One region of the Janthinobacterium glycogeni genome, then DNA from elsewhere that is predicted to be linked to it. Evidence: predicted binding sites of a transcription regulator. Region 1 holds the regulator's gene; each other region holds the start of a gene.
What was found. Region 1 encodes FNR, which switches genes on or off when oxygen is low (the NO sensors DNR and NnrR bind a similar motif). Its sites were predicted from a motif close to TTGATNNNNATCAA; they were not measured.
Positions count from the first base shown of each region.

Region 2: nirK (copper-containing nitrite reductase) is a predicted target of FNR. The motif match lies at 1,588-1,601, and genes of this name have one in related genera.
Region 3: ACQ4W4_RS10485 (XrtA system polysaccharide chain length determinant) is a predicted target of FNR. The motif match lies at 2,541-2,554, and genes of this name have one in related genera.

Region 1 is NZ_JBNYXP010000006.1:376,223-380,489, forward strand. It holds gene ACQ4W4_RS16820 (response regulator) at 1-1,451, opposite strand, end outside; gene fnr (fumarate/nitrate reduction transcriptional regulator Fnr) at 1,691-2,449, shown strand; gene ACQ4W4_RS16830 (FixH family protein) at 2,587-3,111, opposite strand; gene ccoG (cytochrome c oxidase accessory protein CcoG) at 3,211-4,267, opposite strand, start outside.
Region 2 is NZ_JBNYXP010000002.1:139,949-144,215, reverse strand. It holds gene norR (nitric oxide reductase transcriptional regulator NorR) at 1-1,519, opposite strand, end outside; gene nirK (copper-containing nitrite reductase) at 1,670-3,142, shown strand; gene ytfE (iron-sulfur cluster repair protein YtfE) at 3,174-3,851, shown strand; gene ACQ4W4_RS06195 (nitric-oxide reductase large subunit) at 3,866-4,267, shown strand, end outside.
Region 3 is NZ_JBNYXP010000003.1:439,031-443,297, reverse strand. It holds gene ACQ4W4_RS10495 (TIGR03016 family PEP-CTERM system-associated outer membrane protein) at 1-53, opposite strand, end outside; gene ACQ4W4_RS10490 (XrtA-associated tyrosine autokinase) at 37-861, opposite strand; gene ACQ4W4_RS10485 (XrtA system polysaccharide chain length determinant) at 881-2,410, opposite strand; gene ACQ4W4_RS10480 (XrtA/PEP-CTERM system exopolysaccharide export protein) at 2,653-3,276, shown strand; gene ACQ4W4_RS10475 (N-acyl amino acid synthase FeeM domain-containing protein) at 3,477-4,223, shown strand; gene ACQ4W4_RS10470 (S1 family peptidase) at 4,228-4,267, opposite strand, start outside.

The DNA of each region.
Region 1 (4,267 bases):
ACGGCGATGGCCAGTTCCAGTTCCTTTTCGCCCGCATTCATGGTCATCGTCGTGGCCAGCGTGTTCATGACCTCGTCGAGGTCGAATTCGACGGGCGACAATTCCATGCGGCGTGCCTCGATCTTCGAATAATCGAGCACGTCGTTGAGGATGCCCAGCAGCGACTGGCCCGCCACGCGCACCATGGTCAGATATTTGCGCTGTTCCGTGTCGAGCTTGGTATTGCCCAGCAAATACACCATGCCCAGCACGGCATTGAGGGGCGTGCGGATTTCATGGCTCATGTTGGCCACGAAATCGCTCTTCGCGCGGTTGGCCGCCTCGGCCCGGTCGCGCTCCTGCTCCAGCTCCGCCGCGCGCGCTTCGAGTTCCTGCTGCAGGCGGTCGCGTTCGCCCATCAGGCCGTTGAACGCTTCCGTCAGTTCGCCGATTTCGTCGCGCTGCAGCACCGGTACGGGCGTGAAGCGGCTGCCGCTGGTGCGCAGCGCCTGCAGGGTGTCGCGCAGGCGCACCAGCGGCGAGAGCAGGCGCACGGTGACCCAGCCCAGCACGGCTGCGGCCAGCAGCGAGGCGAGTATGCTCCACAGCACCAGACGGTACAGCACGCCGTCGAACGGTTCGAAGGCGTCGTCGAGGGGCAGCGAGGCGGCCAGCAGCCAGTTCACCGATTTCAGGCGCTTGAAGCTGTTGACGGCCGTGATGCCGCGGCTGTTGGTGCTGACCATGCTGCCTTCGCCATCCATCTTCAGCAGCTGCGTGGTCGTCAGGTTGGCGTTCGGCTGGCGCGGCTGCAGCAAGCGGCTGGTATCGGGATGCAGCACGTAGCGCGGCACGGCGCCGCGCGTGAGGATGAAATAATAGCCGCTCTTGCCGATCTTTTCCGAGCGCAGGCGTCCCAGCAGGTTGTCCTTGTACAGGCGCAGCACGCCGATCACCACGCCGGCCACCTGGCCATCGGCGGCCAGCACGGGCGCGGCCATCTGCACGATGGGCATGCCGCTCGATTTGCCCAGCATCGGCTCGGTGATCATGGGCTGGCGCGTGCGCAGCACGGTCTGGAAATACTCGCGCTCGGCGACGTTGATGCCGGCGCGCCCCGCCACTTCCGGCATGTCGGCCACGACGGCGCCGTGCGCGTCGAGCACCAGCACGTCGTCGAACAGCACCAGCATCGAGCGGCGCGAATAGTAGTCGCGCAATTGGGCGGGCTGGGCGATCAGTTCCGGCGGCTGCTGCCGGGCCGTCAGGGTGACGATCTGCAGCAGCATGGCCAGCTTGTCGTCGAGTTCGGCGGCGGTGCGGGTGATCAGCGACGACTGCTGACTCAGCAGTACCCGGGTGAAGTCGGCGCGCATGTGCTGCACCTGGATCATGGTGACCAGCGCGATCATGGCGATCGAGGTCAGGCTGGTGGCCAGCGCGACTTTTGCTTTGATGCCGAGAGGCTTCATGATTTCCTTTTCAGTACCGGGCGGCACAGGCGGCAGATAATGCTGTCAGGAATTTTCCTATCAATACCCCAGCTTAGCAAGCGCCGCCACGCAAATTGCCCTCTCCGCATGGGCTTTTGACGATGTTGCCATATAATTAAAGGCTGGACGTGGTTTATTCGCCGAAATTGCGGTGAAATTGGCACACGGCAACCCTGTATGCAGTAAACTTCTTATTGCATTTTCTAAAAGGTACCGACATGACTGAAGCGCTCCTTACTCCGACCTTGCCCACAGTGACCGTGGAAGCGTTGCGTGCGCGATGCTCGACCTGCAGCATGCATCAATTGTGCCTGCCGATGGGCCTCGATGTGGGCGACATGGACAGGCTCGACCAGATCATCGGCCGCCGGCGCAAGATCGTGCGCGGCGCTTCGCTGTTCCGCATCGGCGACTCGTTCCAGAATCTGTATGCGATCCGCCTGGGGCACTTCAAGACCTACCAGATCAATCCTGGCGGCGAAGAGCAGGTGACGGGTTTCCAGATGGCCGGCGAACTGCTGGGCATGGACGCCATCAGCGCCGACCGCCACCACTGTAATGCGGTGGCGCTGGAAGACAGCGAAGTGTGTGAAATCCCGTTTTCCAGCCTGGAACAATTGCTGGGCAATATGCCGACCCTGCTGCGCCATTTCCATCGCATGATGAGCCAGGAAATCACACGCGAGCAAAGTGTCATGCTGTTGCTGGGCAACATGCAGGCGACGCAGCGTTTTGCCGCCTTTATCGTCAACCTGGCGTCGCGCTATGAAGCGCGCGGCTATTCGGCCAGCAAATTTCAACTGCGCATGTCGCGCGAGGAAATCGGCAACTACCTGGGCCTGACCATCGAAAGCGTCAGCCGTTTATTGTCGAAATTCAAGAAGGAAGGCTGGCTGCGCGTCTCCAACCGCGAGATCGAGATCCTGCAGCCGGCCAAGTTGAAGGCTATTACGGCCGGCACGGACGTCTGCAAATAACAGCACCGTCAAAACCTACTGCGCGTCGCGCTTTGCGGCCTGCGATGCTCGCTGGCTCGGCGCCCCCGTGCATAGCACAGCTGTGCTTCTCAGCCACAAATCACTGCCGCTCGCTACGGTTTTCCCGGCACTGTACGTTATAGTTCCTCATCGGCATGCAGCGCGATGCTGCGTTGCAGCGGCCAGGTCCAGATGCCCGACAGGCGCCACTCGCGTTTGTCGTTTTCCACCAGCACCTGCCAGCGGCTGCGCTCGAGCATCGGCAGCGCCACGGAAAAATTGCCGGCCGCATCGGGCTGCACCAGCAGCTTGATATCCTTTTCCGGCAGGGTCGCATGCGCCAGGTGCAGCAGCAAAGGCTTCTGGTACGCCTTGCCGAAGCTGTGCACGGAACCGCTGAGGCGCGCTGCAGCGACGTCATATGACAGGGTCGTATCCATGGCCAGGTCGCTGGCGATCGTGTCGCGCTTCAAATCCTGGTTGATCGCCTTGCCCTGCTTGTAATAGTCGCCCACCACCAGCGCGTCGGGCTGCGTAAACGCGATATAGCCCATGAAGCTGCCGACGACCACGGACAGGCCGGGACCGATCATCAGCAGCCATGGCCAGCGATGCTTGTACCACGGTGCAACGGGAGGTTGCAGTTTCAGACTGTCGGACATGGTATTTCTCCTGTGTAAACGGCCAGTCCCCATGCGGGGACTGACCTTCCTGCAACTTCGTGGCGGCGAGGGCAGCCGGTCCCCGTCCGCCTTTCCTTGTTAACGTGGCACGATGAAGACCGCGCTTTCACGCACATGCAGCGACGGGTCGTCCAGCGAGTGCAATTCGATCGCAATCTTGTTCGAGCCCTTTTCGCCGACGCCGTGCGGCACGCGCAGGCGGATCGGCCAGCCCAGCGTTTCCGTCGGCTGCAAGGTCACTTCTTCGCGCGTCAGCAAGGTCAGGCCCGGCAAGCCGGAAGCGCTGATTTTGAAATGCTGGCTTTGCTCGGAGGTGTTCATGATCTGCAGACGATAGACGTTTTCGATCATGCCGTCTTCCACTTCGCGTCCCATCGAACCGCGGTCGCGGATCACGTCCATTTTCAGCGGCGTGCGCAGCGCCAGCGAAGTACACACGGCGATGATGATCAGGGCCAGGATGGACGTGTAGATCAGCACGCGCGGGCGCATGGCGCGCTGGCGGATCTGCTTCGAATTGAAGTTGTTTTCCATCGCATGGTCGGTGCTGTAGCGTATCAGCCCCCGTGGCCGCTCGACCTTGTCCATCACGCTGTTGCAGGCATCGACGCAGGCGGCGCAGCCGATGCATTCATACTGCAGGCCGTTGCGGATATCGATACCGGTCGGACACACCTGTACGCACAAGGTGCAATCGATGCAGTCGCCCAGCTTGTCGTTGTTGCCGGCCTTCTTGCTCATGGCGCCGCGTGGTTCGCCGCGCTTGGCATCGTAGGTGATGATCAGGGTGTCCTGGTCGAACATGGCGCTCTGGAAGCGCGCGTAGGGGCACATGTATTTGCACACCTGCTCGCGCAGCCAGCCCGCGTTGCCGTAGGTTGCCAGGCTGTAGAACAAGACCCAGAACCATTCCCAGGGACCGAAATTGAGGGTGGTCACCTCGCGCGCCAGTTCCTTGATCGGCGTGAAGTAGCCGACAAAGGTAAAGCCCGTCCACAGGGCGATGGCGCCCCATACCAGGTGCTTGGCCGTCTTCTTGAACGCCTTGCGCACGGAGGGGCCCTGCTTGTCGAGGGCCATGCGCGCGCTGCGCGTGCCCTCGATGCGGCGTTCGACCCACAGGAAGATTTCCGTG
Region 2 (4,267 bases), on a different contig from region 1:
GTAAATTGCTGGCGTCCAGCCCCAGCTGGCGCGCCGCGGCGGCCCAGTTATCCTGATGCAGCACCAGCGCTTGCCGGATGGCCTGGCGCTGGCTCGCTTCCACGATCTGATGCATGGACAGCGGCGCCGCCGGCATGCCGCACGCGGCCGGCGCAGGCGGCGGCGCGTCCGCGCCGGCCGGCGCTTCCAGCGCATCGAGGTCGAGCATATCCGTTTCCAGGGTCACGATGTCCTTGCGGTCCGCGCCGCGGATCACGGCTTTCAGCGCGGCCCGGCTGATCACATGTTCCAGTTCGCGCACGTTGCCCGGCCAGCGGTAGTGGCACAGCGCGTTTTCCGCCGCGGCCGACAGGCGCAGGCTGCGCAAGCCCAGGCGCGCGCGGTTCAGTTCCAGGAAACCGCCCGCCAGCAGCAGCACGTCATTGCCCCGCTCGCGCAGCGGCGGAATCGGCACGGGATACACGGATAAACGGTGATACAGGTCGGCGCGGAACGAGCCGTCGCGCACATGCTCGCGCAGGCTGCGGTTGGTGGCGGCGATCACGCGCACGTTGACCCGGCGCGGCCGGTCCGCGCCCAGGCGCTGGATTTCGCCATTTTGCAAGGTGCGCAGCAGCTTGGCCTGTATCGACAGCGGCAATTCCCCCACTTCATCGAGAAACAGGGTGCCCCCCTCGGCCGCCTCGAAACGGCCGGGCCGGTCGCTGACGGCGCCGGAAAACGCACCGCGCACATGGCCGAACAATTCGCTCTCGGCCAGCGATTCCGGCAAGGCCGCGCAATTGACGTGGATCAATGGCTTGCCCGCGCGGCGCGACAGCCGGTGCAGGCGGTGCGCGCACAATTCCTTGCCCACGCCCGTCTCTCCCAGCAGCAGCACGGGCAGTTCGGAATCGGCTACCACCTGCAATTCGTGCAGCAAGTGCGTGATGGCGCTGCTCTGGCCGACGAAATCGTGTTCCTCGCGCGGCGCCTGCGCATCGGCCAGCATGGCGCCGCCCGACAGGCGCAGGGCGCGGATTTCGCTCTCCAGACGGGTCACGCGCACGGCCGCCTCGATGGCGCAGGCCAGCTCGCCGAGGTCGCGCTGGGCCTGCGTATCGAAGGTGCCCACCCGCAGCGCGTCGAGCGTGATCACGCCCCAGCGTTCGCCCTCCAGGTCCAGCGCCATGCCCATGCAGTCGTGCACGGGCAGCGGTTCGCCGGCCCGCTCGGCGATCAGGCCATCGTAGGGATCGGGCAGGGAGCTGTCGTGATGGAAGCACAGCACGCCGCGCCGCTGCAGGATGGCGGCCAGGCGCGGATGGTCGGCGACGGCGAAGCGGCGTCCCAGCGCATCGCTGGCCAGGCCGGCCATCGCCACGGGGCGCAGGTGCTCGCCGTCGAGCTTGAGCAAGGCCACGGCCTCGCAGCCGAAGTGCGCGCGCAGGCTGCCCACCAGGCGCTGCAGGCGCACGGCCACGGGCAAGTCGGCGACCAGGTCGGTGAGCAGCAGCAGGTGGATGGCGGTGGTGGTCATAAGTACCATGCAGGGTACAACGAACCACGACAAACAAGGGTCATTACGACCCTGCATTTTTCAAATCGTTGATTTAAAACAAGTTTTTCCTGGCACACGGATTGCCTAGGTAAGGGGGCCGAACCGGCATACAAGACCAAGGAAAGCCTGATGAAAACGACTCCCTCCCTCCGCGCCATTGCCGCCGCCGTCTGCGTCCTGGCATTCCCTCTGTCCGTGCAAGCCCAGGCGAGCCTGCCGGCCGGCGCCGCCGCCACTGCGGCCAAACCTGCCGCCGCCGCCGCGCTCAAGCGCTATGAACTGCAAACCAATATCGTCGACGGCAAGATGGTATTCATCGATGCCAAGGGCCAGGTCAACCCCGTGCTGGCGGCCAAGGTGGGCGACACGGTCGAACTTGTGCTGAAAAGCGGCGAAGGCGCCGAGCACGACCTGCTGATCCCTGAACTGAACGTGGCGTCCGCCAAGTTCAGCGCCAATAGCGGCAGCACCACCGTGCGTTTCAAGGTCACGCGCGCCGGCACGTTCACCTATTACTGCTCGATTCCCGGCCACCGCCAGATCGGCATGGAAGGCAAGCTGGAAGTGACTGGCACCTCGCTGGCCGAGACGGCGGCGCCTGCCAGCGCAGCCGGCGAGTCGAGCCAGGCGGCCGCGCTAGCCCTGTACACGCCTGCGCCGTCGCCGATGCGCGGCCCCGATCCCTCGGCCGTCAGCGTGGCCGCCAATCCGGCGCACGTACCTTCCGCCATCGGCGCGCGCGCGCCGCAAACCCTGAAATACCGCATGGAGACGGTGGAACTGCCGGGCAAGCTCGATGACGGCACCAGTTTTACGTATTGGACCTTCAACCGGCAAGTACCGGGCCCGATGCTGCGCGCCAAAGTGGGCGACACGGTGGAACTGACCCTGTTCAATGCCAAGGACAGCAAGATGATCCATTCGATCGACCTGCACGCCGTGACGGGCGGCCATGGCGGCGGACAGCACACGCAGGTGGCGCCGGGGCAGGAAAAAACGGTGACCTTCAAGGCGCTCAATCCGGGCCTGTTCGTCTACCACTGCGCCACGCCGCTCGTGCCGCAGCATATCGCGGCCGGCATGTACGGCATGATCCTGGTCGAACCCGAAGGCGGCCTGTCAAAAGTCGACCGCGAGTACTACGTGATGCAGGGCGAGATGTACACGGGCCGTCCGCACGGCGCGCCCGTGCACCAGGAACCGAACCTGGAAAAAATGGCCAATGAACTGCCCGACTACTACGTCTTCAACGGCGAAGTGGGCGCCCTGAGCAAGACGCACAAATTGCAGGCCAAAGTCGGCGAGACGGTGCGCATCTATTTCGGCGTCGGCGGCCCGAACAAGATTTCATCGTTCCACATCATCGGCGAGATCTTCGACAAGGTGTACAGCGAAGGCTCGATCAGCAGCCCGAAAAACGACGTGCAAACGACGCTCGTCGCACCGGGCGGCGCCACCATCGTCGAACTCAAGGTACAGCACCCCGGCAGCTATCTGCTGGTCGACCATGCGCTGTCGCGCGCCGGCAAGGGTGCCGTGGGCGTGCTGGAAGTGACGGGCGACCCCGTGCCCGGCGTCTACCACGCGGGCGCAGTCCAATAAAACACCCCCCATTCATCCTCAAGGAGCATCTATGGAACTGATCGAACAATCTCTGGGCCAGCTGGCCCGCCGCATCCCTGGCGCCACGCGCCTGTTCGATGCGCACCGCCTCGATTTCTGCTGCGGCGGCAACAAGACCCTGCGCGCGGCGGCCGAAGCGGCCGGCGTGGACACGGCGCCCATCGTCGAGGAACTGCAAGTGCTGGCCGGACGCGCAGATGCCAGCGGCGAGCGTGACTGGCAGGACGCCTCGGCCACCGAACTGGTGGAACATATCCTGGCGCGCTACCACGCCGTGCACCGCGAGCAGCTGCCCGAGCTGATACGCCTGGCGCGCAAGGTCGAGCAGGTGCATGGCGACCGCGCCGACTGTCCGCACGGGCTGGCGGAACACCTGTCGGCCATGGCTCAGGAACTGGAAAGCCATATGCGCAAGGAAGAAGACGTGCTGTTCCCCATGATCGTGCGCGGGCAGGGGCCGCGAGCCGGCGCGCCCATCAACGTCATGCGCATGGAGCATGACGACCATGGCGTAGCCTTGCGCGCCATGGAGGCAATGACGAACGATATCACCGCACCTGGCGGCGCCTGCACCACCTGGCGTGCGCTGTACACGGGCTTGCGCACCTTCCGCGAAGACCTGATGGCGCACATCCATACTGAAAACAATATCCTGTTCGAGCGCTTTGCGCCGGCTGCGGTGCACTGACAAAGGAAAGACCCATGGGTCCCTACAAAAAACTCTGGTTCACCCTGATCGGTGTGCTGATCGTGACGTTTTCGCTGCTCGGCTACTACGGCACGGAAGTGTACCGGCAGGCGCCGCCCATTCCCGCGCAAGTGCTGGCGCAGGACGGCCGTCAGCTGTTCGACCGCGAGGGCATCCTCGACGGCCAGACGGCCTGGCAATCCGTCGGCGGCATGCAGCTGGGCTCCATTTGGGGCCACGGCGCCTACCAGGCGCCCGACTGGACGGCCGACTGGCTGCATCGCGAACTGACGGCCTGGCTGGAACTGGCCGCGCAGGAACAGCATGGCAAGGCGTACGCGGCGCTCGACGGCCCCGCGCAGGCGGCGCTGCGCGAAGCGCTCAAGCTGGAATACCGCGCCAACCGGGTCGACGAT
Region 3 (4,267 bases), on a different contig from region 1:
AGCAGGGACAGCAGCAGCGGCAGCGGCGCGCGGCGGCTAATCGTAATAGCCATAACCGTAGTAGTCGTTGCCGGGGAACGATTTGGTCTTGTTGTAGATCAAATGAATGTGTTCGCACGACTCGATCTGGCGCAGCGCCTCCTTGACGGCGTGCTGTGTCGTCGTTTCCGCCTCGACCACCATCACCACTTGTCCCATCTGCCCCACCAGCGCGTGCGCTTCGCTGGTGATCAGCAGGGGCGGCGAATCGAAGACGACGATGCGGTCGCCATAGCGGCTGGCGATTTCGGCCAGCAGCCGGCTCATGGCCCGGCTGGCCAGCAATTCCGTCGCGTGCTTGTTGCTGCGCCCGGCGGGCAGGATGCTCAGATTGTCCACATTGGTTTTCAGGATCACGTCGGCCATGGCCAGTTGCGGGTCGAGCAGCACGTCCATCAGCCCCGGTTCGGGCGGCAGGCCCAGCACTTTCAGCACGGACGGGCGCGCCACGTCGGCATCGACCAGCAGCACCGTGATATCCATTTCCATGGCGATGCTCATGGCCAGGTTGATGGCGCAGTAGGTCTTGCCTTCGCCGGGCATGGCGCTGGTGACGACGATCAGGTTGCCGTGGCGGATGGCCTCGGCGCCGCTGGCGCGCGCCTGGCGCAGCAGCGGGCGCTTGATGATGCGGAAATCCTCGGCCACCGAACTGCGCCCGCCATCGTGCGTGAGCATGCCTTGCTCGGCCAGCCGGTCCAGGTTCAGGGCCCGGTACTGGGGCGACCGGGCCGCCTGCGCGCCATCCACGCCATAGGGCACGCCGGCCTCGGCCACGCCGAGGATCGTGGGTTCCTGCTTGCCGCTGTCCTTGCTGCTCATCGTCGCTCCCTTGGTGGCTCTAGAATTTCAGCAGCGCGGCCGTCATGACCCCGCCGTACAGCAGGAACAGGCTGCCCAGGCAGGCGCCGAAGCCATAGCGGGCGCGGCGGCGGCGTACCTGCTGCAGCGGCGTCCAGTTCATCGATACGGTGCCCAGCACGTTCAAGCCCGTCGCGTCGCGCAGTTCCGCGGGGCTGAGGAAGGTGGGGCGCACCTGGCTGATCAGCAGGGCCGTGGCGACGCCCGCCACCAGCGCCGCGCCCAGCGCCGCACTGAACAGCAGCGGCCGGTTCGGGCCGACGGGCGCATATTGCACCGTGGGCGGGTCGATGATCTTGAAGGCCATCATTTCGGTGGTGGAACTGAGTTCGCCCGACAGCTTGGCCGCTTCGCGCCGGCCGATCAGCTTTTCATAGTTTTCCTTGTTGATGATGTAGTCGCGGTTGAGCTGCGCCAGTTGCGATTCGACCTCGGGCACGGCATTGCTCTGCGCCAGCAGCCGTTCGTTGCGCGCCGTGTATTCCTGCACGCGGGCGCGGATGGCGGCCACCTTGGCGTCCGCGTCCGTCAGCGCCACCTTCAACTGCTGCAGCATGGGGCTGTAGTTCTTGCCCGGGTCGCCGGACGCCGTTTTCAGCTTGCTTTCCTCGATCTTGCGTTCTTCCAGCTGGGCAATGAGCCGCTTCGAGGCGATGATATCGGGGTGCAATTCCGTAAATTGCATGCGCAGGTTGTCGAGGTTCTTGTTGAGCGAGGCGATGCGCTCGTCGAGTTCGGGATTCGTGATGGACGCCGCATTCGGCTCCATGTCGAGCACGGGCTCGTCGCCCTCGATCTGGCTCTGGATGGCCTTGCGCGCCTGTTCCGCCTCGACCAGTTCCAGCTTGGCATTGTTCAGGCTATCGGACGACATCAGCAACTGGCTGCCATAGTCGATGCCCTGGCGCGGCAGCAGCAGGTTGTTGCGGATCTTGAATTCCTTCACCAGGTTTTCCGCCGCGCTCAGCTTGTCCTCGTAATTCTTGATCTGCTCGTCGATGAACTGCACGGCCTTCTGAGAATCGCCTTTTTTGCCCTGGAAACTGCCTTCGACAAAGATGGTCAGCAGGCTTTGCACGACGTCGCGCACGAGCTTGGGGTCGCGTCCGCTGTAGCTGATGGTGTAGATGTCATAGGCGTTGGTGCCCGTGATCTTGATGCGGCTCATCAACTCGTCCAGCTGGGCCTCGTGCTCGCGCACGGTCTTCGAGTCCAGGTCGAGGTCGACCATGCGCATGACCCGCTCCACGTTCGGACGGCTGAGCAGGGTACGGCTCATGATGGCCACCTGCTGTTCCGTGTTCGGCACGCTGGTCATGCCGGACATCAGCGGCTTGAGGATGGTTTGCGTATCGACAAACACGCGCGCCGACGTCTGGTAGTCGTCGGGCAGGGTGATCACCTTGATGAAGCCGCCGATGGCCACCAGCCACGCCACCAGCACCGCATGCCAGCGGTACTTCCAGATACCTTTCAAGCCGGAAAGCAGTTGCTGTATCAATTGTTCCATGTCGCTTCCTTCAGATGGCGGTGCTGCACGGGAGATGGGCTGGCGACGACGTCTTGCAAAAAATACTTGCTTGTTGAGTAAGCAAAGTATAGGGCGGCTGCGGAGCAAGATTTCCCAAGATGATTGCTTCTTGATACGCCTCAAGGTTGACTTGCCGGGTTTTAATAATCATAGGAAGTTCGCGGCCCAGGCTGGTTCTGCGGGGCTGCCCATGGACGCGCATCGACTCGAAGAGGCTCCGCATGAATCCATCTCGCCGTGTATTTCTCTGCAACACGCTGGTCCTGGCCGGCGCCGCCAGTCTGCTGGGCGCCTGCCGCACCCGCTATCCGCTGGCGCCTTCCGACGACAGCGCTCCCCTGCACGATTACCTGATCGGTCCGGGCGACTCCGTCAACATCATCGTCTGGCGCAATCCGGAAGTATCGCTGACGGTGGCCGTGCGGCCGGACGGCAAGATCACCACGCCGCTGGTCGAGGATCTGGCCGCCAGCGGCAAGACGTCGACGCAGCTGGCGCGCGATATCGAGCAAGCCTTGAGCAAGTTCATCCAGCAGCCCGTGGTGACGGTCATCGTCACCAATTTCTCGGGGCCGTACGGCGAGCAGATCCGGGTGATCGGCGAGGCGGCCAAGCCGCAGGCGCTGCCGTACCGGCAGGGCATGTCGCTGATGGACGTGCTCATCGCCGTGGGGGGCATCACCGACTTCGCGGCGGGCAACAAAGCCAGCATCATCCGCATGCGCGAAGGCAACCAGCAGCAGCTGGCGGTACGGCTCGACGATTTGCTGAAGGATGGCGATATTTCCGCCAATGTCATGATGCGGCCGGGCGACGTCTTGCTGATCCCGGAGAGCTTTTTTTAGCAACGGCCTCGGCAATATCAAAACAGCACTTATATTTGTCATTTTGTACTTGCAGGCAAATTTCAGCGTGCTATTTTGCTATCTAAAGGCAAATTTCTTCTGTTTTTTTAGCTATTGCTGGGAACTTCTCCAGTTTTTCTCTTGTCACAAGGCATTGGCTTCAGTCCGTCTCGACGGCTGCCGATGAACGTGAGGACAAGATGAGCTTTGAAGATGAACCTATTATTTCCTTCGACACGCCAGGTAGCTTCAGCGACCTGGTGGTGGGCGAGGGGCAGATCGACCCGGCCATGGAGCACGAGCTCGACCTGCAGCGCTTTCATATCCGCATGGCCAATTCGCGTGGGCGGCGCGAAGCGGCAAGTTTGCTGATCCGCAAGATGTACGGCTGGCGCGGCTATGCCGTCGATCCCGGCATCGCGCATGCGCTCAATAAAATCACGCTGTTTGCGGAAACGGCCGGCACCACCGTCGGCACCATGACCTTGTGCCTTGACAATGACGAGACGGGCTTGCCCGCCGATGAAAACTTCCGCGACAAGCTCGACATCCTGCGCGAGCAGGGCCGGCGCCTGTGCGAACCGTCGCGCCTGGCCATCGACAAGGGCGTGAGCAAGCGCGTGTTTGCGGCGCTGATTCATATTTCTTATATTTATGCCCACAATATCCACGGCTTTACCGATTACGTGATCGAAGTCAACCCGCGCCACGTGGTGTTTTACAAGCGCATGCTGGGTTTCCAGGACTTCGGCGGCGAGCGCGAGTGCACGCGCGTGGGGGCGCCGGCCGTGCTGCTACGGCTGGACCTCGATTACATGGGCGCCCAGATCCGCAAATACGGTGGCCTGATGGAACAGCATGGGGGTGAACGGTCGTTTTACCCCTTTTTTTTTCCGACATGGGATGAGCCCGGCATTACCGACCGGCTGAGGCAGGGGCGCAACTGATTGTTCATTTGTTTTTCAGCAAGATCGCCTGCATGTAGCTGCCT